One region of the Cupriavidus sp. SS-3 genome, then DNA from elsewhere that is predicted to be linked to it. Evidence: predicted binding sites of a transcription regulator. Region 1 holds the regulator's gene; each other region holds the start of a gene.
What was found. Region 1 encodes sigma-54, which starts transcription at its own class of promoters, with help from an activator protein. Its sites were predicted from a motif close to TGGCANGNAANCTGCTTT; they were not measured.
Positions count from the first base shown of each region.

Region 1 (7,530 bases):
CGACGGCACCAGCAGCACAACGCCAAGGACACCATGCAGGCACTCCTCGCCTCCCTCAGCGGCATCGTCATGCGGCTGCTGCCGCTGCTGCTGATGGCCATCGTGGCGGGCAGCACGTTCTGGCTGGTCCAGATCAACTCCCCCAAGGAAGACCAGGCCGCGCAGACCACCAAGAAGCACGAGCCGGACTACTTCATGGACCGCTTCTCGGCCACCGAGCTGGCGCCCGACGGTAGTACCAAGATCCGCTTCACCGGCGAGCGCATGGTCCATTTCGAGGACGACCAGACCTACGAGGTCACGCGCCCCGCGATGCGCGCCTACGAGCCGGACCGCCCGCCGGTGACCGCGCGCGCCGACATCGGCCGCATGAACGCCGAAGGCACGGTGATCGACCTGTACGGCAATGGCCACGTGCTGCGCCAGCAGGGCAAGGACCCGTCCAAGGATCCGCAGCTGACCGCGGCGTCGAGTTATTTCCAGCTGCTGGTCAATGACGACATCGTCAAGACCGACAAGCCGGTCAAGCTGACGCGCGGGCCCTCGGTCATGACCGCCAACGGACTGATCTTCAATAACGTCACCCGCGAAGTACAATTGCTCGGCAATGTACGCGGCACCATCATCACCGGGCCGTCCCCGGGCCGTGCGCCAGGATCCTGAGTCCCGGTCCGGCGCAGCCGTGCATGCGGTGCCGGCCGGCACCGCCCTGCAGCGCACGCGCCAAAGTCCGCGCAAACCGCACCACCACGCATCCAGACGCCCTCAAGCAACCCTGCCAACATGACCGCTTCCCTGACGACATCGTCCCGTCGACGCACCGCCCCGGCCCTGCTCGCGCTGGCCCTGGCCTTCGGCCTGCTGGCCCAGCCTGCCCTAGCCGAGCGCGCGGACCGCGACAAGCCGATGGTGCTGGAGGCGGACAACGCCAGCTATGACGACGTCAAGCAGATCTATACGCTGACCGGCAACGTGGTGCTGACCAAGGGCACCATGATCCTGAAGTCCGACGCCGCCGAGCTGCGCACCGACCCCGAGGGCTACCAGTTCGCCGTGGCCACCTCGAAGCCGGGCAGGCAGGCCTATATCCGCCAGAAGCGCGAGGGTGTCGACGAATACATCGACGGCTGGGGCGACCGCATCGAGTACGACGGCAAGCAGGAATTCTCAAAGCTGATCGGCAATGCCCGCATGGCGCGGCTGCAGGGCGCCAAGCTGCTCGACGAGATCCGCGGCGCGGTGCTGACCTACGACAGCCGCAAGGAACTCTATACCGCGGCGGGCGGCGGCAGCGGCGATGCCGCGGCGGCCAACCCGTCTGGCCGCGTGCGCGCGGTGCTGTCGCCGCGCCAGGACCAGAAGTCCGGCACCGCAGGCGGCTCGCCGCTGGACCTGAAGTCGGCGCCCGCGCCCGCCAACAAACCCTGACCGTACCCATGACCGATACCGCCACCATTGCCGACAAGCCTGTCGTCGAAGCCAACTCCGTCCTGCCCGGCGGCAGCACGCTGGTCGTGCGCCACCTGAAGAAGCGCTATGGCTCGCGCACGGTGGTCAAGGACGTCTCGCTCGATGTGAAGAGCGGCGAGGTGGTCGGGCTGCTCGGCCCCAACGGCGCGGGCAAGACCACGTCGTTCTACATGATCGTCGGCCTGGTGGCACTGGACGAAGGCGATATCGTGCTCGACGGCGACCACATCAGCGGCCTGCCGATCCACGAGCGCGCGCGCATGGGGCTGTCGTACCTGCCGCAGGAAGCCTCGGTGTTCCGCAAGCTCAACGTCGAGGAGAACATCCGCGCGGTGCTGGAGCTGCAGCTGGACAAGGGCAAGCCGCTGGCCAAGGCCGAGATCGAGCGCCGCCTCGATGCCCTGCTCGACGACCTGCAGATCGCGCACCTGCGCAACAACCCGGCGCTGTCGCTGTCCGGCGGCGAGCGCCGCCGCGTGGAAATCGCGCGCGCGCTGGCGTCGTCGCCGCGCTTCATCCTGCTCGACGAACCCTTCGCCGGCGTGGACCCGATCGCCGTGGGCGAGATCCAGCGCATCGTCAGCTTCCTCAAGGCGCGCAATATCGGCGTGCTGATCACCGACCACAACGTGCGCGAGACGCTCGGCATCTGCGACCACGCCTACATCATCAGCGAAGGCACGGTGCTGGCCGCGGGCCAGCCCGAAGACATCATCGCCAACGACGCCGTGCGGCGCGTCTACCTGGGCGAGAACTTCCGCATGTGACAAGACGGCTGCCCGGCACGGGCAGCCATGGCTGCGCGGCGGGAGAGTCAGCGGCGATCACGGCGCATAAGCGATAGCAATTTCCGTTCCAACATCGGAAAGATGCGCATAAAATAGGTCGCATGAAACCGTCGCTACAGCTCCGCCTCTCCCAGCACCTGGCACTGACCCCGCAGCTGCAACAGTCGATCCGGCTGCTGCAGCTTTCCACGCTGGAACTGCAGCAGGAAGTCGAACAGGCGCTGACGGAAAACCCGCTGCTCGAGCGGGAGAACGACTGGATCGAAAGCCCGCTGCGCGTGGCGGCCGATGGCTCGGTCAACGTACAGAGCGCGCCCGCGCCCGCCCCCGCCGAGCCCCAGGGCAATGGCGACGCCCGCGCCGAAGGCGCCGCCGATGACAGCTACGGCGACAACAGCAGCGGCGACGACTACGGCAACAGCGACTGGAGCCTGGACGACTTCGCCCGCCGGCCGCAAGGCGACGAGGACGAAAAGACGCCGATGCAGCTGCGCGATGCCGAGCCCACGCTGCGCGAATACCTGATGGAGCAACTCACACCGCTGAAGATCTCGGCGCGCGACAAGGGGCTCGCCATCTTCCTGATCGAATCGCTCGACGACGACGGCTACCTGAGCGCCTCGCTCGAAGAGATCTGCGCGGAGCTGCCCGAAGAGCTGGAGTTCGACCCCGACGAAGTCCACGCCATCCTGACGCTGCTGCAGAGCTTCGATCCGGCCGGCGTCGGCGCACGCAATGCCGCCGAATGCCTGGCGCTGCAATTGCGCCGCCTGACCCACCCGCAGCGCGAACTGGCGCTGACCATCGTCACCCATCATCTGGAACTGCTTGCGGTACGCGACTACACGCGGCTGAAGAAGGCGCTGCAGGTCGACGAAGTCGCGCTGAAGGCCGCGCACGACCTGATCCGCTCGCTGGCCCCCTACCCCGGCCACGCGTACAGCCGGCCGGAGGCGGATTTCGTCGTGCCGGACGTATTCGTGCGCAAAAGCGGCAGCGGCTGGGTCGCGCAGCTCAATCCGGATGTGATGCCGAGGCTGCGCATCAACGACATGTACGCCCAGATCCTGCGCGGCGCCAAGGGCGAGACCGGCACCGCGGGGCTGCAGCAAAAGCTGCAGGAGGCGCGCTGGCTGATCAAGAACATCCAGCAAAGGTTCGACACGATCCTGCGTGTCTCGCAAGCCATTGTCGAGCGTCAAAAGAACTTTTTCACCCACGGTGAAATCGCCATGCGCCCCTTGGTTTTGCGGGAGATTGCCGATACACTGGGTTTACACGAGTCAACCATCTCCCGGGTGACGACCAATAAATACATGGCCACGCCGATGGGTACTTTCGAACTGAAGTACTTCTTCGGCAGCCACGTGTCCACCGAAACCGGTGGCGCGGCTTCATCAACGGCCATCCGCGCCTTGATCAAGCAACTGATAGGAGCCGAAGACCCGAGGAATCCCCTTTCCGACAGTCGCATCGCCGAACTGCTGGGTGAGCAAGGCTTCGTTGTCGCACGCCGCACCGTTGCCAAATATCGCGAAGCCCTGAAGATCCCCGCAGTGAATCTCCGCAAGTCTTTGTAGCCGAGCCCACCGCCTGCCTGGTGAGGCTCTTTCAGAAGGAGAAGCGCTATGAACTTCAAGATCAGTGGACACCACCTGGACATCACGCCCCCTCTGCGTGAGTACGTGGAAACGAAGCTGGAGCGAATCGTCAGGCATTTCGATCAAGTCATTGGCGTTAGCGTGCTGCTCTCTGTCGACAATCACAAGGAAAAGGACCGGCGTCAGTACGCGGAAATCAATCTGCATCTAAAGGGCAAGGACATCTTTGTCGAGGCGCATCACGAAGACCTGTATGCGGCGATCGACGCACTCGTCGACAAGCTGGACCGTCAGGTGATTCGCTACAAGGATCGCGTGCAAGGCCACGACCGCGAAGCGGTCAAGTACCAGATGGCCGCAGCGCAAATGCAGCAATAAACCCGTGCCCGGCAGCCCCGCAGAGGGCTGCTGAACCAGGATTCCACAGGCAAGCCGCGCCGAAGCGCGGCTTTTTTGCGCCCTGGCACAGTGCCGGCTGTGGCAGCGGAGCAAACCTTGCCACGCAGGGAAGCCCGAAATGTTCGCAAGCGCAGCGCCAAGGTGTATGCTGCGCCATACAAAGAGAGAGAACTCGTGGCCGCGCCTGCTCGCGCTGCACCGCACAATGCAAGGGTAGCCGCTGCTCTATAATGGGCCGGACGTCTCCTCCGCCGGCGGCGGTCAGGGAGCCAGCCGCTGCCCGGCGGAACGATCCGCCCGCTAACTGAAATCCTGCGCATCGCCCATGAATCGTTTGGCCAAATTGCTGCCACCCGGCAACATCACCCTCGACGTCAGCGTCACCAGCAAGAAGCGTGTGTTCGAGCAGGCCGGGCTCCTCTTCGAGAACAACCATGGCGTGGCGCGCGCCATCGTCACCGACAACCTGTTCGCGCGCGAGTCGCTGGGTTCGACCGGACTGGGCGCCGGCGTGGCGATTCCGCACGGGCGCATCAAGGGCCTGAAGCAGCCCCTTGCCGCCTTCATGCGCCTGGCCGAGCCGATTCCGTTCGAATCGCCGGACGGCAAGCCGGTGTCGCTGCTGATCTTCCTGCTGGTGCCGGAACAGGCCACACAGCAGCACCTGGAAATTTTGTCCGAGATCGCGCAACTGCTGTCGGATCGCGACATGCGCGAGGGCCTGGCGACCCTGCCCACGCCCGATGCCGTGCACGAACTGCTGATCGCATGGCATCCCTGATCCACTGACTCCCCCGGAGCGGGCCGGCACCAGACCGGGCAAGCGCCACGCGCTTCGAACACCGCCTTACCAGCCATACCGCATGGAACTCACCGGCGTCACCTCCCAGTCCATCTTCGACGACAACGCAGCCGACCTCAAACTCTCGTGGGTCGCCGGCCTGGAGGGCGCGGACCGCGCCTTTGACGTGGAATTCGCCCGCGAAGCGACCTCCGCCGCAGACCTGGTGGGCCACCTCAACCTGATCCACCCGAACCGGATCCAGGTCCTCGGCAAGCCCGAAATCACGTACTACCAGCGGCTCGACGACGAGACGCGCAAGCGCCAGATGGGCGAACTGATCCTGCTGGAGCCGCCGTTCCTGGTGATCGCCGACGGCATGGAGCCGCCGCCGGACCTGGAACTGCGCTGCACGCGCTCGTCGACGCCGCTGTTCACCACGCCGGTGTCGTCCGCCGCGGTGATCGACCACCTGCGCCTGTACCTGTCGCGCATCTCGGCGCCGCGCGTGACCATGCACGGGGTGTTCCTCGACATCCTCGGCATGGGCGTGCTGATCATGGGCGAGTCGGGCCTCGGCAAGAGCGAACTGGGCCTGGAACTGATCTCGCGCGGCCACGGGCTGGTGGCCGACGACGCCGTCGATTTCGTCCGGCTGGGGCCGGATTTCATCGAAGGCCGCTGCCCCCCGCTGCTGCAGAACCTGCTGGAAGTGCGCGGCCTGGGGCTGCTCGACATCAAGACCATCTTCGGCGAGACCGCGGTGCGGCGGAAGATGAAGATCAAGCTGGTGGTGCAGCTGGTGCGGCGCAACGACGGCGAATTCGAGCGGCTGCCGCTGGATTCGCAGTACCTGGACGTGCTCGGGCTTCCCATCCACATGGTCAAGATCCAGGTGGCGGCCGGCCGCAACCTTGCCGTGCTGGTCGAGGCCGCCGTGCGCAACACCATCCTGCGCCTGCGCGGCATCGACACGCTGCGCGACTTCATGGACCGCCAGCGCGCCGCGATGCAGGCCGATGCGGTCTCGCGCGGCCAGGGCCGGCTGCTGTAAGCCACCGTCCGCCGCGGTTTTCAATTGCTTACAACGGCGTGGCAAGCGCTCGTCAACGTTTCTCAGGCATGCTCCGTTTTGTGCTGTAATGGGCATCACGCCCGTTGCGGAAGCTGCAACGCCGACCCCGGCGCGCGGCGATAAGGTTGTCCACCCCCGAGGAGAGCAAGCATGAAGACCCTGATTGCAGTGTGCGCGTTAGTGACCCCGCTGTTCGCAGCCAGCGCCTTTGCGCAGACCGCCACGCCGGCCACCCCTGCTACGCCGGCCAAGCCGTCGGCCGCGGCCCCGGCAACGCCTGCCGTGCCGGCCACGCCTGCCACCCCGGCCAATCCGGACAAGCCCGCGGCCAACACCCAGCAGGACAAGATGAAGGCTTGCAATGCGCAGGCCTCCGGCAAGAAGGGCGACGAACGCAAGGCGTTCATGAAGGAATGCCTGTCGAAGTCCGGCGCGCCCAAGACCCAGCAGGACAAGATGGCTGCCTGCAGCAAGTCTGGCAAGGGCAAGAAGGGCGATGAATACAAGGCCTACATGAAGGAATGCCTGTCGAAGGCAGCCTGAGCGCCACCACCGGCGAAATGGCGACCTAAATGGCGAACCGGGCGGTTCGCCATTTTTTCTGCTGTCAAACTGCTGTCATGACGCAGCCGGCACCTGATGCTATGCTTCAGTTGCTATGCGCATCATCCTCATCACCGGCATATCCGGTTCCGGCAAGTCCGTCGCACTGAACGTCCTCGAAGATGCAGGCTACTACTGCGTGGACAACCTGCCGGCGCAGTTCATCCCTGAACTGACCCGCTACCTCGACAGCCAGGGCTACACGCACCTGGGCGTGGCTACCGACATCCGCAGCCGCGAGTCGCTCGACCAGCTGCCCGACACCGTGCGCGCGCTGGCCGCCGAGCACCAGGTCGAGGTCATTTTCCTGACCGCCAGCACCGACGCCCTGGTGCAGCGCTACTCCGAGACGCGGCGCCGCCATCCGCTGTCGGCACGCACCGACGGCGTGGCCGGTGGCGGCGGCGCGTTCAACGACACGGCGCTGATGGAAGCGATCGAGATGGAGCGCGCGCTGCTGAGCCCGCTTGCCGAGGCCGCGCACCGCATCGACACCAGCAATGTGCGCACCAATACGCTGCGCAGCTGGATCAAGGAGCTGATCCGCGACGACAGCCAGCGCCTGACGCTGCTGTTCGAGTCGTTCGGCTTCAAGCACGGCGTGCCCAGCGATGCCGATATGGTGTTCGACGTGCGCTCGCTGCCGAACCCGTACTACGACCTGGCGCTGCGGCCGCTGACGGGCCGCGACACGCCGGTAATCGACTTCCTGCAGGCGCAGCCGATGGTGCTGGCGATGGCCGAGGATATCCGCGCCTACGTGGAAAAGTGGCTGCCAAGCTTCATCGCCGACAACCGCAGCTACCTGACCGT
Region 1 is NZ_JAYLVT010000005.1:201,415-208,944, forward strand. Features, by position in the region: gene lptC (LPS export ABC transporter periplasmic protein LptC) at 34-663, shown strand; gene lptA (lipopolysaccharide transport periplasmic protein LptA) at 784-1,428, shown strand; gene lptB (LPS export ABC transporter ATP-binding protein) at 1,437-2,237, shown strand; gene U9J39_RS10535 (RNA polymerase factor sigma-54) at 2,360-3,838, shown strand; gene hpf (ribosome hibernation-promoting factor, HPF/YfiA family) at 3,887-4,237, shown strand; gene U9J39_RS10545 (PTS sugar transporter subunit IIA) at 4,584-5,039, shown strand; gene hprK (HPr(Ser) kinase/phosphatase) at 5,122-6,093, shown strand; gene U9J39_RS10555 (PsiF family protein) at 6,265-6,657, shown strand; gene rapZ (RNase adapter RapZ) at 6,773-7,530, shown strand, end outside.

Region 2 (7,530 bases), on a different contig from region 1:
GGCGGGCTGGCCGCAGCAGCTCTGGCCGCGCGGGAAATGCACGGTCAGGCCTTCGCGCTCGAGCAGCCGCACGGCATCGAGGCCGGCCTGCGGCACGAACATGTCGACCAGGCAGGTGGCAAACAGGTAGGCCTGCGTGGGGGCAGGGCCGCTGGGGTACTGACGATCCTTCATGTCTCGCTCCACACGTGCTGGGTCGCACGTTTGGGCGCATAATTCCCGCTTCCGCGCGGCGGTTCAAATTGGTCGGACCAATTCAGAATGCGCTCCGCGCACGTTCAGGAGCGAGGGAATACGGCATGACGGCAGCCAGGCACGGGAATGCCCGCGGACGCGTGGAGTCGGTGATGCGGCGCATGGAAACCGCGCTGCTCGACGGCACCTGGCCACCCGGCACGCGCTTGCCGGCCGAGCGCACGCTGGCCGAGCAGTACGCGGTGGCGCGCAACACCGTGCGCGAGGCGATCCAGCGCCTGGCCGCGCGCGGCCTGCTGCAGAGCCGGCGCGGCGCGGGCGTCTATGCCACCGACCAGCTGCGCGCCGGCATTGCCTCGCCGTGGGGCCAGCTGGTGGCCGACCATCCCGCGCTGCGCGAAGACATCCTGGAGTTCCGCCGCGTGCTGGAAGGCGCCACCGCCTACTTCGCGGCGTTGCGCGCGGATGCCGCCGACGTGAAGCGCATCCGTGCGCTGATGGCCGAACTGGAACGCGCGCGCGCCGCCGACGACAAGCAGGCCGAGGCCGATGCCGACGCGCAGCTGCATGACGCCATCGCCCAGGCCTCGCACAACACCATGTTCCTGCACCTGCATACCAGCGTGATCGGCATGCTGCGCGAGCACATCACCATCAACGGCACCGGCCTGCGCGAACAGGACGACGGCGCCTCCGACCTGCTGCTGCTGCAGCACCGCACGCTGTGCGATGCCATCTGCGCGCGCCGCCCCGAAGAGGCACGCACGGCGATGCAGACCCACATCGACTTCGTGCGCAGCCGCGTGGAGCAGGACGGGGCCTGAATACCGAGGCGGTTGAGGCCGGGAGTTGGTCCTACCACCGGCCCGGCGTGCCGGCCACTGCCTTCAGATCAGCCCGGCACCGGCCAGTTCGCGCTTCAGGTACGCGTAGAAGATCGGCCCGGCGATCACGCCCGGGATGCCGTACAGCGTTTCCATCAGCAGCATCACCATCAGCAGTTCCCACGCCGCGGCCTGGATGCGCGCGCCGATGATGCGCGCGTTGAGGAAGTACTCGAGCTTGTGGATCACCACCAGGAACACCAGCGAGCCCACCGCGATCGGCAGCGATACCGACAGCGAGGCCACCACGATGGCCGTGTTCGAGATCAGGTTGCCCAGCACTGGCAGCAGGCCCGCGACAAAGGTGATCACCACCAGGGTCTTGCTCAGCGGCAGGTGCACGCCGAACAGCGGCAGCACCAGCAGCAGGTAGAGCGCGGTCAGCACGGTGTTGATGGTGGAGATCTGGATCTGCGCGAAGATGAACTGCGAGAACGCCTGCTGCAGCGTGCGCGCGCGCGCCACCAGCGCGGCTGCCAGCGGGCGCCGGTTGGGCCGCGCCACGGCGCGGTACAGCGCCACCATCGCGCCGATCACCAGGCCGATCAGGATATGCACCAGCGTGCGCAGTACCTCGGCGCCCAGCTTCTGCGCCATCGCGGCGTGTTCGCGCAGCGTGTCGATCAGCGTGTTGGCCAGTTCGTCGACGCCGTTGGGCAGCGCGTCGCTGACCCACGGCGGCAGCTGCCCGCGCGAGCGGTCGATGATGTCGGCGACGTGGTTGAGCAGGCCGTCCAGGGTATTGCCCTCGCCGCTGACGAAGCGCACCAGCAGCCAGCCCGCCAGCGTCAGCCCCAGCAGGATCAGCGCCGACAGGATTGCCACCGCGAGCGCGTCGTGGCGCTGGTGCAGGCGCTTCAGGCGCGGCGCCAGCACGTCCACCAGCGAATACAGCAGCAGCCCGGACAGCAGCGCCGCCACCAGGTTGGCGTGCAGCACGGTCCAGAGCGCCAGCACGGTCAGCAGGTAGGCGACGGTGCCGACGCTGTACCACGCGGCCGGCGGCAGGCGCGGGGTGACGGTCGGTTCGGGGTCTTTCATCGGTGTCTCCGGCATGCAATTTGCTGAAAGGAATTCTGGATTCTCGCCGATCCAGGTGTAATGGCTGCGTCAGTCGCTGCTTGGTTCGCACTTGCCGCCGCGATCTGGCGCCGATGTTGGCATATCGGCACACGCAAAGGGTGTCTATATTAGGGGGAATCGTGCGCGGCCCGCGGCTTGCCGCGCGATCCGTGTTTGTCGCCAAGTCCGGGAACGCAACGCATGGCCTACACCCATACCATCGGCAACCACCGCCACGTCTTTGCCGACCTGCGCACGCTGCTGGCCAGGGCCAGCCCGGCGCGCGCCGGTGATGCCCTGGCGGGCCTTGCCGCGCAGAGCGAACAGGAGCGGATGGCGGCCAGGCTGGCGCTGGCCGAGGTGCCGCTGACGCGCTTCCTCAACGAGGCGCTGGTGCCTTATGAAGACGACGAGGTCACGCGCCTGATCCACGACCGCCACGACGCCGCCGCCTTTGCCGCGATCGATGCCACCACCGTGGGCGACCTGCGCAACTGGCTGCTGCGGCACGAGACCGACAGCGCCACGCTGGCGCGGGTGGCGCCCGGCATCACGCCGGAGATGGCGGCGGCGGTGAGCAAGCTGATGCGCAACCAGGACCTGGTCGCGGTGGCGCGCAAGTGCCAGGTGGTCACGCGCTTTCGCAGCACGGTGGGGCTGCCGGGCCGGCTGGCGGTGCGGCTGCAGCCCAACCACCCGACCGACGACCCCAAGGGCATTGCCGCGTCGATCATCGACGGGCTGCTCTATGGTTGCGGCGATGCCACCATCGGCGTCAATCCGGCCTCGGACAACCTCGGCGCGATCGTCTCGCTGCTGCGCATGATCGACGAGCTGCGCAGCCGCTTCGACATCCCCACGCAGTCGTGCGTGCTGACCCATGTCACCAACACGCTGCGCGCGATCGGCCAGGGCGCGCCGGTGGACCTGGTGTTCCAGTCCGTTGCCGGCAGCGAGCGCGCCAATGCCGCCTTCGGCATCAGCCTGTCGCTGCTGGCCGAGGCGCACGACGCCGCGCAGGGGCTGGCGCGCGGCACCGTGGGCGACAACCTGATGTATTTCGAGACCGGCCAGGGCAGCGCGCTGTCGGCCGACGCGCACCACGGCGTCGACCAGCAGACCATGGAGGCGCGCGCCTATGCGGTGGCGCGCGCGTTCTCGCCGCTGCTGGTCAATACCGTGGTCGGCTTTATCGGGCCGGAGTACCTGTACGACGGCAAGCAGATCATCCGCGCCGGGCTGGAAGACCACTTCTGCGGCAAGCTGATGGGTGTGCCGATGGGCTGCGACGTCTGCTACACCAACCATGCCGAGGCCGACCAGGATGACATGGACACGCTGCTGACGCTGTTCGGCGTGGCCGGCATCAACTTCATCATGGGCGTGCCCGGCGCCGACGACATCATGCTGAACTACCAGAGCACCTCGTTCCACGATGCGCTGTACCTGCGCGAAGTGCTGGGGCTGCGCCCGGCGCCGGAATTCGAGGCCTGGCTGCAGCGCATGGGCATTGCCGACGGCGCCGGCCGGCTGCTGGAGCCCGCGGCGCGCCAGCCGCTGCTGCAGATGGCCCACACCTTGTAAGGCACCGCGATGACGGCCAAACGCCAGGCGCCCGCCAGCCCCGCTCCCGCCCCGGCCGAAGCCGACCCGTGGCAACGGCTGCGCCGCTTCACGCGCGCGCGCATCGCGCTGGGCCGCACCGGCCACAGCCAGCCCACCGACGCCGTGCTGGCCTTCGGCCTGGCCCATGCCCAGGCGCGCGATGCGGTGCATCTGGCGCTCGAGATGGGCACCGTCACCGCGGCGCTGGATGCGGCCGGGCTGCCGCACGTGGCCGTGCACAGCGCGGCGCCGGACCGCGAGCACTACCTGCGCCGCCCCGACCTGGGCCGTCGTCTCGACGAAGCCAGCCGTAAGCGGCTGGACGCGGCACGACCGCAGCAGGCGCCTGATGTGGTGTTCGTGATCGCCGATGGCCTGTCCGCGCTGGCCACGCAGCGCCATGCGCTGCCGCTGCTTCAGGCGGCGCGCCAGCGTCTGCCGCAGGGCTGGCAGATCGGCCCCGTGGTGGTGGCCGAGCAGTCGCGCGTGGCGCTGGGCGACGAGATCGGCGAGCGCCTGGGCGCGCGCCAGGTGGTGATGCTGATCGGCGAGCGGCCCGGGCTGAGTTCGCCCGACAGCCTCGGCATCTACCTGACCCATGCGCCGCGTGTCGGCCGCACCGATGCCGAGCGCAACTGCATCTCCAATGTGCGCCCCGAGGGGCTGTCCTGCGCGCAGGCCGCCGAGCGGCTGGTGTTTCTGCTTTGCGGCGCGGCGGCGCTCGGGCGCTCCGGCGTAGACCTGAAGGACGACAGCGCGCCGGCGTTGCCCGCAGGCGCCGAGGCATCGCCACAGATCCGCTGAAACAGCAAAACGGCCACCGCGCGGGCCGCAACCCGCGTGGTGGCCGTTGCCGTCGCACCGCTTACATCATGCGGCGCGAGAACTGCCCATGCCCCGCATCCGACATCAGTTGCTTGAACTGGTCGCCGCTCATGTGCACCAGGTCCTGGTGGTCGCCGCCCTCGAAATACACTTCGGGCTGCTGCATCAGGCTGTCGTCCACATAAGTTGTCATGCCGTATGCCATCGCCACCGGCGGAATCGCGCCGAGGTCGCAATCCTTGAATATCTCGCGGATCTCGTCCTCGTGCGCCAGCACCAGGTTGCGCCCGGTCTGTTCGCAGATGGCCGCCATCTGCAGGTGATGGCTCGAAGGGATCACAGCGGCAACGTAGCCGCGTTCATCCTCCAGCAACAGCGTCTTGGCCAGCCGGTCCCCGGGCACGTGCGCGGCCTCTGCCGTGGCCATGCTGCTCAGGGTGTAGGGGTGGCGGATGATGTCGTAGCGGGTGTTCTTGCTGCTCAGGCAGTTAGCGAGCGTACTAGCCAGGGCCATGATTGCTCCTAGGTTCCGGATGCGCCGACGGTTATCCTTGTGCTCCTAATATAGTGCGCCGGCGCCATGGCGATGGCCTGCGGCTAGCGGTGCAGCCGCGGCCACACCGCCTGCAGTTCGGTCTTCAAGAAATTCAGCAGGTAACGCGTGGCCAGGGTCTGGTAGCGGTTGGGCATGGTCAGCATGTAGAGCTTGCTGCCGAACACGCTGATGCGGTAGTCGGACAGCAGCGGCACCAGTGCGCCGCTGTCCAGTTCCGCGCCGATCGCATAGATCGGGAAGATGCCGACGCCCAGGCCGGCCAGCACCGCCTCTTTCAGGAAGGCGAAGTTCTCCGAGCTGAGCGTGGGCTCGAGCACCACTTGTTCGCGCACCTCGCCATCGTTGCCGCCTTCGCGCGAGCCCGATGCCTTGAGCTTCTGCCCCACCGGCGACGCGCACACGATGGCATGCGACTGCAGCCCGGCCAGTGCCTGCGGCGCCGGGTGGCCGGCAAGGTACGCGGGCGCGGCGCAGACGATCCAGTCGACCGCGCCGATCTCGGTGGCCACCACCGAATCCGGCGGCGTCGAGATGATGCGCAGCGCCACCTCCACGTCCTCGGACACCAGGTTGTGCACGCGGTTGTCGAACACGACATCCAGGGTGATGTCCGGATAGCGCTGCTTGAACCGCACCAGCAGCGGCGACAGCAGCGAATGGCCCAGCCCGGTGGGCACCGACAGCCGCACATGGCCCTGCAGGCTCTTGCCCATGTTGCTGATCAGCGCATTGGCCGCCGCGACCTCGCCCAGGATATTGCGGCCGTGCTCGTACAGGCCGGCGCCCACCGGCGTCGGCTCGACATGGCGCGTGGTCCGGCGCAGCAGCTGCACGCCCAGCTCTTCTTCCAGCGCCTTGAGCCGGTAGCTGACATTGGCGCGCGTCATCTTGAGCTTGCGCGCGGCCGCGCTCAGGTTGCCGGCGTCGACGATGTCGACGAACAGGCGCAGGGCGTTCAGGTCCATGGGGTGATCAGGAAAAGACAGGGGCGGTGACGGCCCCCGTATATTGCCATGCCGGCGGCATGGGGCCGGCGGGCGCTCACATACCAGTGGAGCGCGGTCTTGAGTGGCCCAAGCCTCTTCATGCCGGGCGGGACTTACGTCCCAGCCCTATGTTGCGATGCAGCATGGGCGGCGTGACGACGAAGTTTTCAGCCTTTGCGGGCAATTGTTCCGCTAAATGGACACCGATATCCGAATTGGCACCGTCCGGCGCCGTGCCGCAATGCGATGTTGCGCGCACTGCGGCTTGCGCTGGGCGCGGGTCTGGGCAATGATTCGAGCCGGACCCTCAACTGGCCTTCTGCGCCCCCGTTTGCCATGCACCGCTCGTTGCGCCGATGGCTGTGCCTGCCTTTGTTCTTTGCCGGCGCCAGCGCCTCCGCCCAGGATCTGGTCGAATGCAAGCGGATCGAGCATGACCAGCTGATCATCGCCTCGCAGGAAACCCTGCTGTTCCTGCGCTGCCGCGCGCGCCAGGTCGCGTACGAGGCGCCGCGCCTGAAGGGCGTGTCGCAACGCGTCAAGGACGACCTGGTGTTCGCGTGCCTGGACCAGGCCGACGCCGTCGAGCACCAGCTGCGGGTGCGCCACGGCTATTCGCGCGAAGCGCTGGCGCGCCAGCGCTGCGAACTGTCCGGCGCGCTCACGCCTGGCGGGTGAAGCCGGGATCTCGCTGAGCCAGGCAAGCGCCGCCACGCGTTTATCGACGTGATGGCTTCGGCTCATCCGCTCGGGATTGGCGCTAATCCCTGCTGCCGTTGCAGGCTCCGCCTGCGCCGAGCCGGGGCTTGCGTTAAGATCGCTTCCTTCCCAGCCGTTTTTTTGGCGCGCCGTCGCGCTGCATTCCGCGTCTTGCCATGAGCAATCTGAACCAGCAATCGATCCTTTCCGTCCATCACTGGACCGACACCCTTTTCAGCTTCACCTGCACGCGCGACCCCGGTTTCCGCTTTGAAAACGGCCAGTTCGCCATGGTCGGCCTGGAAGTGAATGGCCGCCCGCTGCTGCGCGCCTACAGCATTGCCAGCGCCAACTATGAAGAGACGCTGGAATTCTTCAGCATCAAGGTGCCCGACGGCCCGCTGACCTCGCGCCTGCAGCACCTGCGCGAAGGCGACCAGATCTACGTTGGCAAGAAGCCGACCGGCACGCTGCTGGTGGACAACCTGCTGCCCGGCAAGACCCTGTGGCTGCTGGCCACCGGCACCGGCCTGGCGCCGTTCCTGTCGATCATCCGTGACCCCGACGTCTACGAGCGCTACGACAGGGTGGTGCTGACCCATACCTGCCGCTTCGTCGAAGAGCTGGCCTACCGCGAGCTGATCCAGGAACACCTGCCCCAGCACGAGCACCTGGGCGAGCTGGTGCGCGAAAAGCTGGTGTACTTCCCGACCGTGAC
Region 2 is NZ_JAYLVT010000001.1:72,354-79,883, reverse strand. Features, by position in the region: gene U9J39_RS00340 ((Fe-S)-binding protein) at 1-174, opposite strand, end outside; gene U9J39_RS00335 (FadR/GntR family transcriptional regulator) at 300-1,019, shown strand; gene U9J39_RS00330 (AI-2E family transporter) at 1,083-2,120, opposite strand; gene U9J39_RS00325 (ethanolamine ammonia-lyase subunit EutB) at 2,343-3,725, shown strand; gene eutC (ethanolamine ammonia-lyase subunit EutC) at 3,735-4,550, shown strand; gene U9J39_RS00315 (aminoacyl-tRNA deacylase) at 4,612-5,085, opposite strand; gene U9J39_RS00310 (LysR family transcriptional regulator) at 5,169-6,092, opposite strand; gene U9J39_RS00305 (hypothetical protein) at 6,450-6,791, shown strand; gene U9J39_RS00300 (ferredoxin--NADP reductase) at 6,989-7,530, shown strand, end outside.
Region 2: U9J39_RS00325 (ethanolamine ammonia-lyase subunit EutB) is a predicted target of sigma-54. The motif match lies at 2,130-2,147, and genes of this name have one in related genera.

Region 3 (7,530 bases), on a different contig from region 1:
CGCTGCTGGGGCCCAACGGCGCGGGCAAGACCACGCTGTTCCAGATCCTCGGCGGCCTGTTCGTCGCCGATGCCGGGCAGGTCATGGTGATGGGCTGCGACATGCGGCGCGACCCGGTGCGCGCGCTGGCGCAGCTGGGCATCGTATTCCAGCAGCCCGCCATCGACCTGGACCTGCCGGTGCTGGCCAACCTGCGCTTCCATGCCGACCTGCATGGCCTGCCGCGGCGCGAGGCGGCGCAGCGGATCGCGCGCCTGCTGCAGGCCTTCGGCCTGGCGCCGCGCGCGCAAGCGCCGGTGCGCGAGCTGTCGGGCGGCAGCCGGCGCAAGGTCGAACTGGCGCGCGCCTTGCTGCATGAGCCGGCCATGCTGCTGCTCGACGAGCCGACGGTGGGACTCGACCCGGCCTCGCGCGTGCAGCTGCTGGCCGAGACCCGGCGGCTGGCGCGGCACGCAGGCGCCGGCGTGCTGTGGGCGACCCACCTGGTGCAGGAGGTGGAGCAGGCCGACCGCGTGATCGTGCTGGACCGTGGCGCGGTGCGCTTCGACGGCACCCCGGCCGCGCTGCTGGGCGTCACCGCGGCCGCGACGCTGGAAGCCGCTTTCCTCGCCATGACGCCGTCGATCAGCCGCGCGGCGCAAACGGAGCTGACCGCATGAAGCCGATGCCATCCCCCGCCTGGCTTGCCGGCGCCTGGCTGCTGGCCACGGCGCTGCTGGTTGCCGCCGGCCTGGCCGAGGGCGCGCAGGGCGCCCAGGGCGGCCCCGCGCGCGCCGCCACCGGCCAGGTCTTTGTCTCCAGCGAAAAGGACGACGCGCTGACCGCCTACGCTGCCGCCAGCGGCCAGCAGCTGGCGTCGTGGCGCCAGTGCCGGCGGCCGCGCCACCTGCAGCTGTCGCCGGATCGCGCGCGGCTGTACGTGGCCTGCAGCGACGACCACCGCGTCGACGTGGTCGACGTGGCCACCCGCAAGACCGTGGCAACCCTGCCGGTGGGCGACGACCCGGAGCTGTTCGATCTCAGCCAGGACGGCCGCACGCTCTACGTGTCGAATGAAGAGGACGCGCTGCTGTCGGCCTACGACACCGGCTCCGGCAAGCGCGTGTTCGCGGTCGCGGTGGGGGAGGAACCGGAGGGCGTCAGGGTCAGCGCGGACGGACGGCAGGTGTACGTGGCTTCCGAGGTGGCTAACCTGGTCCACGTGGTCGACGTCGCCACGCGCAAGGTGGTGCGCAATATCCGCGTCGGCAACCGGCCGCGCCGGCTGCTGCTGGTGCGCGGCGGCAAGGAGCTGTGGGTCTCCAACGAGCTGTCGGCCAGCGTCAGCGTGATCCGCACCGATACGCTGGAGGTGGTGCAGACCATTGCCTTCGCGCCGCGCGGCATGCGCGCCGAAGACGTGACCCCGGTCGGGATGGCGGCGCGCAGCGACGGCAGCCACGCCTATATCGGGCTGGGCCGCGCCAACCATGTCGCGGTGGTGGAGGTGGCGTCGCGCCGCGTGCAGGACTACGTGCTGGTGGGACGGCGCGCATGGGGGCTGGCGCTGAGCCGCGACAACGCCCGGCTCTACGTTGCCAACGGGCTGTCCGACGATGTCAGCGTGGTCGACACCGCCAGCCGCAAGGCGGTGGCCACGCTCAAGGCGGGCCGCGTGCCGCATTCGGTGGCGATCGATGACTGAGCGGGCCCTGGCCGTGCTGGCCTTTACGCTTGCGGCGGCGCTGGCGTCGCCGCTGCATGGCGCGGAGGTGCGCGTGGCGGTGGTGTCGCTGGCCGACGATGCCCGCCACGCGCCGCGGCGGCTGGCGCAGCGCTATCCCGACCAGCCGCAGGGCAGCGCGCTCGACGCCGCCCAGGTGGCCGCGGCGGAAGCGCGCTTTGCGCTGGAGGCCGCGGGCCAGTCGCTCCGGCTCGAGGCGCAGCAGGCCCGCACCGAAGCCGAGGTGGCCACGCTGGTCGCGGCGCTGGCGCGACAGGGCACGCGCTACATCGTGCTCGACCTGCCGGCGGCCGCGGTCCGGGCCGCGGTGGGCGCGGTCAGGCCGGGCGAGGCGCTGCTGTTCAATGTCTCGGCCGACGACGATGCGCTGCGCGGCGCCGGCTGCGCGCCGGTGCTGCTGCATACGCTGCCGAGCCTGCGCATGCGCGCCGACGCGCTGATGCAATACCTGGCCGCGCGCAAGTGGCGCCGCGCGCTGCTGCTGAGCGGGCCGTCCCCGGCCGACGCCGCGCAGCGCGACGCGCTGACGGGCGCGGCGCGGCGCTTCGGCATTGCCTGGAGCGCGCAGCGCGCATTCCGGCTGTCCAACGATCCGCGCGAGCGCGACCAGGCCAATGTCAGGCTGCTGACCGGTGGCGCGGACTACGACGTGGTGGTGGTGGCCGACGCCGACGGCGAATTCGCGCGCGGCCTGCCCTATGCCACGCAGCTGCCGCGCCCGGTGGTTGGCGCCAGCGGGCTGGGTGCGCAGGCCTGGCACTGGACCTGGGAGCGCAACGGCGGGCCGCAGCTCAACCGGCGCTTCGCCCGCGCCGCGGGCCGGCCGATGACCGGCTACGACTGGGCCGCGTGGGTCGCGGTCAAGGCCATTGCCGAAAGCGTGGTGCGGCAGCCCGGGGGCTTTGCCGCGCAGGCGCAGGCGCTGGCCGCGGGGCAGGTGGTGGTGGACGGCTTCAAGGGCCCGCCGCTGTCGTTCCGGCGCTGGGACCGCCAGCTGCGCCAGCCGCTGATGCTGGCGCACCCGGACGGCTTGGTCGGCACGGCGCCGGTCGAAGGCGTGCTGCATCCGAAGAACAACCTCGACACCCTGGGCGCCGACGAAGCCGACACCGCGTGCCGCGCCCCGACCTGACCCCATGACCATGCCCGCCACCCTGCCACCGTCGATGCGCCATCGCTGGCGCGCACTGCGCGCGGTCTGCGGCCGCGAACTGCACAAATACCTGCGCCAGCCCGGGCGGCTGCTGTCGTCGCTGGTGCGGCCGCTGCTGTGGCTGCTGGTGTTCGCCGCAGGCTTCCAGAATGCGCTGGGGGTCGCGATCGCGCCGCCGTACGACAGCTACATCGAATACCAGGTCTATGTCGCACCCGGGCTGCTGGGCATGATCGCGCTGTTCAACGGCATGCAGTCGTCGCTGGCGATGGTGTACGACCGCGAGATGGGCGTGATGCGGCTGCTGCTGACCGCGCCGCTGCCGCGCGGCTGGCTGCTGGGCTGCAAGCTGGCGGCGGGAACGCTGCTGTCGTTGCTGCAGATGGCGGCGTTCCTGCTGGTGGCGGCGGCGTTCGGCATCCGCTTCGCGCCGCTGCACCTGCTGGCCGGCCTGGGCGCGATGACGCTGGCGGCGCTGATGCTGGGCGCGCTCGGCCTGCTGCTGTCGGTCCATGTGCGCCAGCTGGAGAATTTTGCCGGCACCATGAACTTCGTCATCTTCCCGATGTTCTTCATCAGCTCGGCGCTGTATCCGCTGTGGCGCCTGCAGGAGTCGGGCGCCGAGGCGGTGTACCAGCTGGCGCGGCTGAACCCGTTCACGCATGCGGTCGAGGCGATCCGCTTTGCGCTGTACGGGCAGCTGGCGCCGCACAGCCTGGCCATCGTCGCGGCCAGCGCGGTGGTGTTTTTCGCGCTGGCGCTGCGCGGCTACGACCCGCAGCGCGGCATGGCGCGTCGCGGGCAACCGGCATGACCGGCCACCGGCAGGGCCTGGCGTTGCTGGCGCTGGCATGGCTGGCGCTGTCTGTCCCGACGGTGTCGGCTGCACCGGGCGCCGGTGCCGGCATCGTGCACAGCGATCCGATGCAGTCGCCGCAATGGGCCTGGATCCACAAGGAGCTGCTGCAGCAGGGCCCGGTAGTGTTCGACAGCCGCGTGCGCGTGACCGGGCCCGCCTTCGCGGAAGACCCCATGCGCGTGCCGATTGCCTTCGACGCGTCGGCGCTGGGCGAGGTCGAGCGCATCGTGGTGGCGGTGGACCGCAACCCGATCCGCCCGGTGCTGGCGTTCGAGCCGCTGCGGGTGCGGCCGTCGCTGTCGTTCCGCTTCAAGCTGGAGCAGGCCTCGCCGGTGCGGGTGGCGGCGCGCACGCGCGACGGCACCTGGCATGTCGGCAGCGCGTGGGTCGACGCCGGCGGCGGTGGCTGCACCGTGCCCGGGGCGACCCGCCGCGACGGCAGCTGGAGCCGCACCCTCAACCGGGTCGAGGCGCGCGTGTACCCTGGCCTGGGTCACGGCCAGGACCAGGCCGGCGCGCGCGTGCGCCTGCGCGTGATGCACCCGATGGACACCGGCCTGGTCGCCGGCATCCCGGCGTTCTATCTCGAGACGCTGGTGCTGGCCGACGCGACGCGGCAGCCGCTGTTGCGGCTGACCCTGCACGAGCCCGTGGCGGAGAACCCGATCTTCTCGTTCGACCTGCGCGAGGCGGTGGTGCCCGGCATGACCGTGTCCGGCCACGACAACAACGGCAACCGCATTGCGGCGCGGGTGTCGCCATGAAGCGCGTATTGCCGGCGCTGCTGCTGTGGCTGGCCACTGCTGCGGTCCTCGCGGCGCCCGCGCAGCCACCTGACTACCGCCTGGCGCCGCGCGAGATCGCCGCCGGCGTGTGGCTGCTGGAAGGCGCCAATGCCGACTTCGCCCCGGCCAATGGCTGCAACATCATCAATACCGCCTTCATCGACACCGGCGACGGCGTGGTGGTGATCAACACCGGCCCCTCGCGCGAGTACGGCGAGCAGCAGCGCCGCGCCATCGCCGCGCTGACCGGCGCGCCGGTACGGCTGGTGCTGAACCTGAACCTGCATCCCGACTACTTCTTCGGCAACCAGGCCTATGCCGACGTGGGCGGCAGCGCGCTGCCCGCCACCATCGACGGCGCGCGCCGCGAGGGCGCGGCCTATGCCGACAACCTCTACCGCCTGTGCGGCGACTGGATGCGCGGCACCGAGCCCGCGCCGCCGCTGCACGCGCTGGAGGCCGGCACACGGACGATCGGGCGCCGCACGCTGGAACTGATCCGCCTGGAAGGCCATACCGACGCAGACCTGGTGCTGCTGGACCGCGCCGCCGGCATCGTCTTTGCCGGCGGGCTGGTGTTCCGCGAGCGCATTCCGACCACGCCGCACGCGCATATCGGGCGCTGGCTCGACAGCCTGGCGCGGCTGCAGGCGCTGATGGAGCAGAGCGGGGCGCGCCTGCTGGTTCCGAGCCACGGGCCCGCGCTGGGCGGCACGGAAGCCATCGCGCAGACGCGTGCCTACCTGCAATGGCTCGACGCGCGCCTGCGCGAGGCCGCGGCGCAGGGACGCGACCTGGCCGAGGTCATGGCCATGCCGGTGCCCGAGCCCTATGCGCGCTGGGGCGCGCTGCCGGCCGAGTACCTGCGCAACGTGATCCATCTCTACCCGGCGCACGAAGAAGCCGCGCTGGGCCAGTGACGGGGCCGACGGTGCCTGTTCAATTCTGGCGCAGCTGCAACGCAGTGTTGCACGCTGGCGCGGGCCGCAGCCTTGCGGCGGGCTTGCAGGGCGCGTGATCGGGCCCCGCCCCACTGGCATGGGATTTGCCATTTGCGTGCTGGTGTGTGGCGCAGTGGCGCACCAGCGAAATCGAAAACAAGAGAGGAGATGGCAATGAGGACCTTACGAGTAGGGCTGGCAATTGCGACAACCGCGGCGGCAATCGCGGCCGCCGCGGCGAGCGTTGCCGCGCAGGCGGCGGTAAGCGACGCCATGATCGAGAACGATGCGAAGTCCCCCGGCGACGTGCTGTCGTGGGGCATGGGCCCGCAGGGGCAGCGCTATTCGACGCTGGCGCGCATCAATACCAAGAACGTGGGCCGGCTGGTGCCGGCGTGGTCGTTCTCGTTCGGCGGCGAGAAGCAGCGCGGGCAGGAGTCGCAGCCGCTGATCCACGACGGCAAGATGTTTGTCACCGCGTCGTATTCGCGCATCTATGCGCTCGACGTGAAGACCGGGCGCAAGCTGTGGAAGTACGAGCACCGCCTGCCCGAAGGCATCATGCCGTGCTGCGACGTGGTCAACCGGGGCGCGGCGCTGTACGACAACCTGGTGATCTTCGGCACGCTCGACGCGCAACTGGTGGCGCTGGACCAGAACAGCGGCAAGGTGGTTTGGAAAGAGAAGCTCGAGGACTACGCCGCGGGCTATTCGTACACGGCCGCGCCGCTGGTGGCCAAGGGCCTGGTGCTGACCGGCATCTCGGGCGGCGAATTCGGCGTGGTCGGCCGCGTCGAGGCGCGCGACGCGAAGACCGGGCAGCTGGTGTGGTCGCGGCCGGTGGTGGAAGGCCACATGGGCTACAAGTACGACAAGGACGGCAACAAGACCGAGATCGGCATGACCGGCACCCAGAACGCCAGCTGGCCCGGCGAGACCTGGAAGACCGGCGGCGCGGCCACGTGGCTGGGCGGCACCTATGACCCGGCCACCGGCCTGGCCTACTTCGGCACCGGCAACCCGGGCCCGTGGAACAGCCATATCCGCAAGGGTGACAACCTCTACTCCGCCTCCACCGTGGCGCTCGATCCCGCCACCGGCAAGATCGTCTGGCACTACCAGAACACGCCCAACGACGGCTGGGACTTCGACGGCGTGAACGAGTTCATCACCTTCGACCTGGACGGCAAGCGCATGGGCGGCAAGGCCGACCGCAACGGCTTCTTCTACGTCAACGATGCCACCAGCGGCAAGCTGGTCAATGCCTTCCCGTTCGTGAACAAGATCACCTGGGCCACCGGCATCGACCTGAAGAGCGGCCGCCCCAACTACGTCGCCGAGGGGCGCCCCGGCGACCCGGCCGCCGCCAACGGCGAGAAGAAGGGCAAGTCGGTGTTCGCGGCGCCCGGCTTCCTGGGCGGCAAGAACCAGCAGCCGATGGCCTACAGCCCGCAGACCGGCCTGTTCTACGTGCCCGCCAACGAGTGGGGCATGGACATCTGGAACGAGCCCATCAGCTACAAGAAGGGCGCCGCGTTCCTGGGCGCGGGCTTCACCATCCAGCCGCTCAACGAGGACTACATCGGCTCGCTGCGCGCGATCAACCCCAAGACCGGCAAGATCGTCTGGGAGGTCAAGAACGGCGCGCCGCTGTGGGGCGGCGCCATGACCACCGCCGGCGGGCTGGTGTTCTGGGGCACGCCGGAAGGCTACCTGAAGGCCGCCGACGCGAAGACCGGCAAGGAGCTGTGGCAGTTCCAGACCGGCAGCGGCGTGGTCGCGCCGCCGGTCACGTGGGAAGAGAACGGCGAGCAGTTCGTCGCCGTGGTCTCCGGCTGGGGCGGCGCGGTGCCGCTGTGGGGCGGCGAGGTGGCCAAGCGCGTGAACTTCCTGGAGCAGGGCGGCTCGGTGTGGGTGTTCAAGCTGCACAAGAGCTGAGGGAATCAACGGTGATTCAGCCCCGCGTACATGGCATCGCAGCGGCGATGCATGGCGTGCGCGGGGCCCGGTCGCCACGGTATCGGGATACAGGTATGAAGAAAGAATGGATGGCGCTGGCTGCGGTTGGC
Region 3 is NZ_JAYLVT010000025.1:73,752-81,281, forward strand. Features, by position in the region: gene U9J39_RS27275 (ABC transporter ATP-binding protein) at 1-659, shown strand, start outside; gene U9J39_RS27280 (PQQ-dependent catabolism-associated beta-propeller protein) at 656-1,684, shown strand; gene U9J39_RS27285 (branched-chain amino acid ABC transporter substrate-binding protein) at 1,677-2,855, shown strand; gene U9J39_RS27290 (ABC transporter permease) at 2,860-3,690, shown strand; gene U9J39_RS27295 (quinoprotein dehydrogenase-associated SoxYZ-like carrier) at 3,687-4,499, shown strand; gene U9J39_RS27300 (quinoprotein relay system zinc metallohydrolase 1) at 4,496-5,440, shown strand; gene U9J39_RS27305 (PQQ-dependent methanol/ethanol family dehydrogenase) at 5,636-7,399, shown strand; gene U9J39_RS27310 (c-type cytochrome) at 7,495-7,530, shown strand, end outside.
Region 3: U9J39_RS27305 (PQQ-dependent methanol/ethanol family dehydrogenase) is a predicted target of sigma-54. The motif match lies at 5,555-5,572, and genes of this name have one in related genera.

Region 4 (7,530 bases), on a different contig from region 1:
GCGCGCCGAATTGCTTGTTGATCTCCGCCAGGCGGGTCTTCAGGTCTGTGGTCATGTGTAAGTGTCCTTTGGTAAATCGGCCCCGGGGGCCGCCTGGACGGCGCATGGTGGCGCCGTCCGGGGGCGGCATCAGCCGGCCAGGTGGGTCTTCAGCAGCGCGTTGAAGTCGTTGGCCTTCTCCATCTGGCTCATATGGCCGGCATCGGCAAAGACCTTGACGGTAGCGTCGGGCGGCGCCGCCTCGGCATGCGCGGCCGGGATGATGCGGTCCTGGCCGCCCCACACCACCAGCACGCGCTTGCCGCTGTCGGCCAGGCGCTGGCCCGGCTGCTCGCTCTGCCGGCCGCCGCCGAACAGGCCCTGGCCGAGCGCGGTCAGTGCCTCGTCGACGCCATCGAGCCGCTTGTAGCGCAACAGGTCGTCCAGCATCTGCCGGCTCACCAGCCCCGGGTCGGCAAACAGCAGCTCGACCACGGGCTTGAGCTCGCGCCGCGACTGCGCCTTGACGAAGCCGTCGGTGTAGGCGCTGTTGACGGCTTCGCCGAAGCCGACCGGCGACACCAGCGCCACCGACAGCACCCGCTGCGGCGCATCCACGGCCAACTGCGCGGCCACGCCGCCGCCCATCGAGTGGCCGACCACATGCGCGGCGTCGATCCCGGCTTCGTCCATGAAACGCGCTACAAAGCCGGCCATCTGCGCCAGCGTCGTGCCCGCGAGCCGCGGCGACGACTGTCCGTGGCCGGGCAAGTCGAGCGCCACCACGGTGTACGCGTCGGCCAGGGGATCGAGGTTGAACAGCCAGTTGTCCAGGTCTCCGCCAAAGCCGTGGATGAAGAGCACGGCCTGGGCGCCGTCGCCCTTGCGGGCATAGCGGACCCGGATGCCGTCGACCTCGGCAAACTGGTACGCGCTGGCGGCATCCTCGTCGCCGCTGTCGTCCGCCGGCGTTTCATAAGCCGCGACGTATTCATCGATCTGCGCATCGCTCACCTCCGCAGGGGCCAGCACGCCAAGCAGCGCCTTCACCGGCAGCACGTCGCCGGCCTGCGCCACCTTGCGGCGCAGCGTGCCCGCGTCGGGCGCCTCCACCGCATTGGCGATCTTGTCGGTTTCCACATCGAGGATCGGCATGCCCACGGTGATCTCGGTGCCTTCGTCGACCAGCCAGGCATTGACCGTGCCTTCCTTCATCGACAGGCCCCATTTGGGCATCACGATCGGGGTGATTGCATCCGTTGCCATCAGTGCTTGCCTCCCTTCACGGTCTTGCGCGCGGCATTGACGATCTGTGCCGCACTGGGGATATACAGGTCTTCCAGCGTGGGCGAGAACGGCACCGGGGTATGCGGCGGGCACACCATCTCGATGCCGGCCTTGAGCGCGCCGAAGGCCTGCTGCGCGACCTGCGCCGAGATATCGGTGGCGATATTGCAGCGCGGGCTGGCTTCATCCACGACGACCAGGCGCCCGGTGTTCTCTACCGACTCCAGCACCGTATCCATGTCCAGCGGCGAGAGCGTGCGCAGGTCGACGATCTCGGCCTCGATCCCCTCCTTCGCCAGCGTCGCCGCCGCTTCCAGCGCCCGATGCACCATCAGCCCGTAGGTGACGATCGACACGTCCTTGCCGTCGCGCACGATATTGGCCTCGCCGAACGGGATGGCATAGGCGCCTTCCGGGACATCACCTTCGAGGCCATAGAGGTTCTTGTGCTCGCAGAAGATCACCGGGTCGTTGTCGCGGATCGCCTGGATCAGCAGCCCCTTGGTGTCGTACGGCGTGGACGGGCACACCACCTTCAGGCCGGGGATATGCGTGAACAGCGGCGTCAGCATCTGGCTGTGCTGCGCGGCGGCGCGGAAGCCCGCGCCGACCATGGCGCGAATCACCACCGGGGTCTCGGCCTTGCCGCCGAACATGTAGCGGAACTTGGCGGCCTGGTTGAAGATCTGGTCGAAGCAAACGCCCATGAAGTCGATGAACATCAGTTCCGCGATCGGGCGCATGCCGCACGCCGCGGCGCCGATGGCGGCGCCCACGTAGGCGGATTCGGACAGCGGCGTGTCCAGCAGCCGGTCGCCATGCTTGGCATACAGGCCCTTGGTCACGCCCAGCACGCCGCCCCAGGCGTCCTTCTCGCCGTCCGCGCCGGCGCCGCCGACGATGTCCTCGCCCAGCATGATGACGCTGGGGTCGCGGGTCATTTCCTGGTCGATCGCCTCGTTGATCGCCAGCTTGATGCTCAGTTTGCGAGCCATGTCTGTCTCCTGATAATTGGTTTGCGCGTGGCGGATCAGTAGCTGACGTAGACGTCGGTCAGCAGGTCTTCCGGGCCCGGCTGGGGCGCCGCCTTGGCTTCCTGCACGGCGTGCTCGATCAGCGCGGCGACTTCGCGGTCGATCGCGTCCAGCTCTTCGCGCGCGATCACGCCGGCTTGCGTCACGGTGCGGCCGAACAGCTTCAGGCAATCCTTGTTGGCGCGGATGTCATCGAGTTCGCCGGCAGCACGGTAGGTCTGCGCATCGCCTTCGAAGTGGCCGTAGAAGCGGACCATCTTGCATTCGAGCAGCGACGGGCCGCCGCCCTCGCGGGCGCGGCGGATGACTTCGCCGGCGGCTTCGTGGACCGCGAAGAAATCGGTGCCGTCGACGGTCACGCCCGGGATGCCGAAGCCCGCGGCGCGGTCGACGTAGCTGTCGACCGCGGTGCCGTAGTCGCGCGAGGTCGATTCGGCGTAGCCGTTGTTCTCGATCACGAAGATCACCGGCAGGTTCCACACCGCGGCCAGGTTCAGGCTTTCCAGGAAGGTGCCCTGGTTGGAGGCGCCGTCGCCGCAGAAGGTAATGCCGACCTCGCCCTTGCCGCGGAACCTGGCCGCCAGCGCGGCGCCGCAGATCAGCGGCGCGCCCGCGCCGAGAATGCCGTTGGCGCCCATCATGCCCTTGGACAGGTCGGCGATATGCATCGAGCCGCCCTTGCCATTGCACGAGCCGCCCTTCTTGCCGTAGATCTCCTTCATCATCGCCACCGGATCGACGCCCTTGGCAATGCAGTGGCCATGGCCGCGGTGCGTGCTGGCAATGCGGTCGCCGTCGTGCAGGTGATGCAGGATGCCGACGCCCGCGGCTTCCTCGCCCGCGTACAGGTGGACAAAGCCCGGGATGTCGCCGCGCGCGAAGTCCACGTGCAGGCGCTCCTCGAAATCGCGGATGGTGCGCATCTTGCGGTACACCGTCAGCAGCGTCTCCTTGTCGAGCGGCAGCGCGCCGCGGGATTGCGCCGGATCTTGCGAAGCTCTGGCTGTCATCTCTGTCTCCTTCGTTTTCAGGTGTTGCACTTCAAGAAAATCGGTGGGTGCGCGGCCCGGCGTGCTCAGGCCAGGACGTGCTGCGGCACGCTGCGCATCAGCTGGTGGCGCGCCGCGTGGCGCATGCACGCGGCGACGTCGATGCTGCGGAATGCGTGGTCGTGCAGCGTGACGGTGACTTCGTCGTCCGGGCCGAAGGTCAGCTCGCGCTCGCCGTCCAGCGCGACGACGCCGCTGCGCTGGCGCACGCGATGGGGGCGGCCGTGCGCGAGCCGCTGCCAGCCGGCGATGGGAACGGTGCACATCAGGCCGGGCGCAATCGGCGCGCTCAGTTCGAATTCGCCCGCGCCCGGCGCCGCCAGTTCGATCGCAAGGCCGCCCGCTTCGCGCCGACCCACCGGCTCGAGCAAGCCGGCGATGGCGGACAGCCCGATCGCCTCGGGGTCGGCAAAGGACACGTAGACCGCGGCCAGCGTGTCGGTCTTCCACAGCGCGCGCGCGCCGATGAAGTGTTCGTGCGAGATCACCGCGTCGACCAGCGCGATGTCGCGGCGGAAGGTGCCATTGCCGTCGCGGATGACGATGTCCAGGCGCTTGTTCGACGCCAGCGCCTGGCTGGCTGGAATGCGGCCGGTGGCATAGAGGCCGGTGGCGAGCCCGGTGATGGTGGGCTCGCGCATCTCGGGGTAGGCATTGTTGGTGCCGGTCGACAGTCCTGCGATCGGCACCGCGCCGCATTCGCGCGCCACGGCGCGGTGGGTGCCGTCGCCGCCCAGCACGATGATCGCTGCCACGCCGGCATCGGCCATGCAGCGCGCGGCATGCAGCGTGTCGTCGACGCGCGAGGCCACCGGCATGTCCAGATACGCGACCTCGGGCAGGCTCGAATCCGGTCCCTGGCGGTGCGCCAGGTGCCGTGCCAGCATGACGCGCAGGCCCTCGCGATCGGGCATCATCAGCACGCGCTGCACGCCGCACGATGACAGCGCGGCCAGCAGCCGCAGCACGATATTGACGCGGTCAGCCAGTTGCAGGCTGTTGGCGTTGGCGATCACGCGGCGGATGTCGCGCGCCGAAACCGGATTGGCGATGATGCCGACCAGCGGCGCATCGGCGAACCTTGGCTGCCCCATTGCCTGTCTCCTGTGTTGTCGTTGTGGTGACAGGCGACATTGCAATGGCTGTGCCAGTGGCCGGATGGCATCGCGATGGCACAAGGCGGGCGGTTGCGGGGCCCTGGCTTCAGGGATAACCCGCAAAAATCGCTGCCGCTTGCGACGGGCGAGCGGCCTGGGTGGCCGTCAGGGCGAGACAGGTGTCACAGTGCAGGTGTATGGAGTGGACACGCGTAACGTCTTATCACCGGCGTGGCCGCACGCCTGGCGAAAGCCGGCGTCAAGAGAAATCCGGAAGACGAAAGGCCGCGAACGGCGTCGCAGAAACGGGTACGCCCGGCAGCCGCGCCAGCGCTGCCGGCCTTGCCTACGGCGCAGTGCTACGCCTGCTCCCCGCCGTCGCGCCGGTTAGGCGACTGGATGCCGTAGCGCTCCATGCGCCGGTACAGCGTCATGCGGCTGATGCCGATCTGGCGCGCGACCGCGCTCAGGTTCCAGCCCGAGGCGCGCAGGTACTGCATCAGCAGCATGCCCTCGGGGGGCAGCTGGTGCGGGTCGAACGGGGCGGCGGTGCCGTGGTCCGGGGCGCGATCGGCTGATGCCGGCTGGGCCGCTACGGCAGCCGGTTCGGCGGTGCCGGCGACGGCATCGGGCAGGTCGTGCACGTCGATATAGCCGCCGCTGCAGACCGCGCGCGCGTACTCCAGCACGTTGCGCAGTTCGCGCAGGTTGCCCGGCCAGCGGTGGCGGCGCAGCCGCTCGCTCGCGGCCGGTGACAGCGTCACCGGTTCGACCGCGCCTTCCTGCAGCAGCTTGCGCACCAGCCAGTCCAGGTCGGTGCGGGCGCGCAGCGGCGGCAGTTCGAAGCGCGCGCCGTTCAGGCGGTAGTAGAGGTCCTCGCGGAAGCGGCCGTCGGCCACCAATTGCTCCAGGCGATGGTGCGTGGCCGAAATGACGCGCAGGCGTACCGGCACCGGGCGCGCGGCGCCCACCGGCAGCACCTCGCCCTCGGCCAGCACGCGCAGCAGCCGCGACTGCAGCTCGCGCGGCATGTCGCCGATCTCGTCCAGGAACAGCGTGCCGCCGTCGGCCTCCTGGATCAGCCCGCGCTTGCCGCGCGAGCCGGCGCCCGAAAAGCTGTTGGGCAGGTGGCCGAACAGCTCGCTCTCGATCAGGGTCTCCGGAATCGCCGCGCAGTTCACCGCGACAAAGGGCCCGGCGCGGCGCGCGCTGGCCTGGTGCAGCGCCTTGGCGAAGAACTCCTTGCCGCTGCCGGTTTCGCCCTGGATCAGCAGGTGGATCGGGGAATCGACCAGACGCGCGGCGCGCTCCAGCTGCTGCGCCAGCGCGGCGTCGCCGCCGCTGAGCGCCGCCAGCGGCGCCGGCATCGCCACCTGCGCCGGTGCCGCTGGAGCTTGCCAGCCCAGCGCGGGCGGCATCACGCTCAGGTACAGCAGGCCGCCGCTGCGGTTGAGCGCGACCAGGCGCTGCTCGCTGGGACGCGAGTAGACATAGCGGCCCAGGTCTTCGAGCCGGGCGTCGAACAAGGTCTCGAACGGCTGCCCGAGCACGGTGGCGCCGGGCATGCCGGCCAGTTCGGTTTCCAGCATCAGGCGGGCGCGATGGTTGTGGCCGACGATGCGGCCGGCATCGTCGAGCGCCAGCAGGTATTCCGGGTTGACGTCGACGAACTCGGGCGCGACGTTAAGCTTAAGGATCCAGTCGCGCCGGTGCGCGCGCAGGAAGTTGGCGTTCTCGATATGCGCGGCGTAGATGCGCACCATCTGCAGCGCCAGGCCCTGGCTGTCCTTGGCCTGCGGCGAGACCAGCGCGGAGATGTCGAGGATGGCGTGCAGCGTGCCATGCGTGTCGAACAGCGGCGCGGCGGTGCAGGTCAGCGGGATATGGGTGGCATCGAAATGGTCGGCCTGGTGCACGGTCAGCGCCTGCCCGGTGACCAGCGCGGTGCCGACCGCGCAGGTGCCGGCGCCGCTCTCGCTCCATTCCGCGCCAAGGTAGAGGCCGGCGTGGCGCAGCGCGGCATCGGTGTGGGTGTCGCCGATATAGTCGACCGTGACGCCCTGCGCATCGGTCAGCAGCACCACATAGCCCAGCGCCGCCACCTGCGCGTGCAGGCTCTGCAGGCCGTGGCGGGCGATGCGGGCGAAGTCGTCGATGCGTTCCTGGTGTTCGCGCAGGCGCGTCTGCGGCAGGATGCGCGCCTCCTGCATGCGCGAGGGATCGAGCCCGTACTGGTGCACGCAGCGCCGCCATGAATTCTGGATGATCGCGTCATGCGCGATGCGCTCCGCGAGCAGGGCTGGCGGGGATAGGTAGGCGGTGGCCTGGACCACCGTCTCGATGTGCTCGCGTTGCCGCAGGTCCATCGCTGTCTCCTGTCGTCGCTGCCCCTCGGCCCCTGGAGATTGCTTGGGGGCGGCGGATCGGGCGGACTATGTGGGCGCGTGCCTGGGTGGCCACGCCTCTGTCTGGTGTCGGCCTTCTAATGTATCCGAGCGCCTCGGCGCTATGCAAACCAGAACCGGCAGGAAATGAAAGACAGCGGCCGGCGCACGCCGCAAGTGCGGCGTGCGTCATACCGGCAACGGCTCAGAGCGCGGCGTTGGCCTTGAGGCTGCGCGCGGCAGCCGCGGCGATCTCGAACGATCGCAGCCGCGCCTGGTGCTCGTAGATCTGGCCGGTGATCATCAGCTCGTCCGGCTGCAGGTCATCGACAAAGCGCTGCATGCCGGCGCCGACCACATCCGGGTCGCCCACCACGGAGCACGCCAGCGAGCGCCGGATATGGTCAGCCTCGCTCTCGTTCCAGAGCGCTTCGATATCGTCGACCGGCGGGCGCAGCTGCCCCGGCGTGCCGCGCACCAGCGCCAGGAACTGCTGCTGCAGCGAGCTGAACAGCCGGCGCGCCTCGTCGCCGGTATCGGCCGCGAACACATTGAGGCCGAGCATCACGTAGGGCCGGTCGAGCGTCTCGGACGGGCGGAAGGTGCGCCGGTACAGGTCCAGCGCCTGGCGCATGAAGCCCGGCGCAAAGTGCGAGGCGAAGGCGAACGGCAGCCCCATCGCCGCGGCCAGCTGCGCGCT
Region 4 is NZ_JAYLVT010000001.1:4,216-11,745, forward strand. Features, by position in the region: gene U9J39_RS00025 (carboxymuconolactone decarboxylase family protein) at 1-55, opposite strand, end outside; gene U9J39_RS00030 (acetoin dehydrogenase dihydrolipoyllysine-residue acetyltransferase subunit) at 130-1,245, opposite strand; gene U9J39_RS00035 (alpha-ketoacid dehydrogenase subunit beta) at 1,245-2,261, opposite strand; gene U9J39_RS00040 (thiamine pyrophosphate-dependent dehydrogenase E1 component subunit alpha) at 2,297-3,310, opposite strand; gene U9J39_RS00045 (ATP-NAD kinase family protein) at 3,376-4,443, opposite strand; gene U9J39_RS00050 (sigma-54-dependent Fis family transcriptional regulator) at 4,806-6,812, opposite strand; gene U9J39_RS00055 (LLM class flavin-dependent oxidoreductase) at 7,036-7,530, opposite strand, start outside.
Region 4: U9J39_RS00045 (ATP-NAD kinase family protein) is a predicted target of sigma-54. The motif match lies at 4,482-4,499, and genes of this name have one in related genera.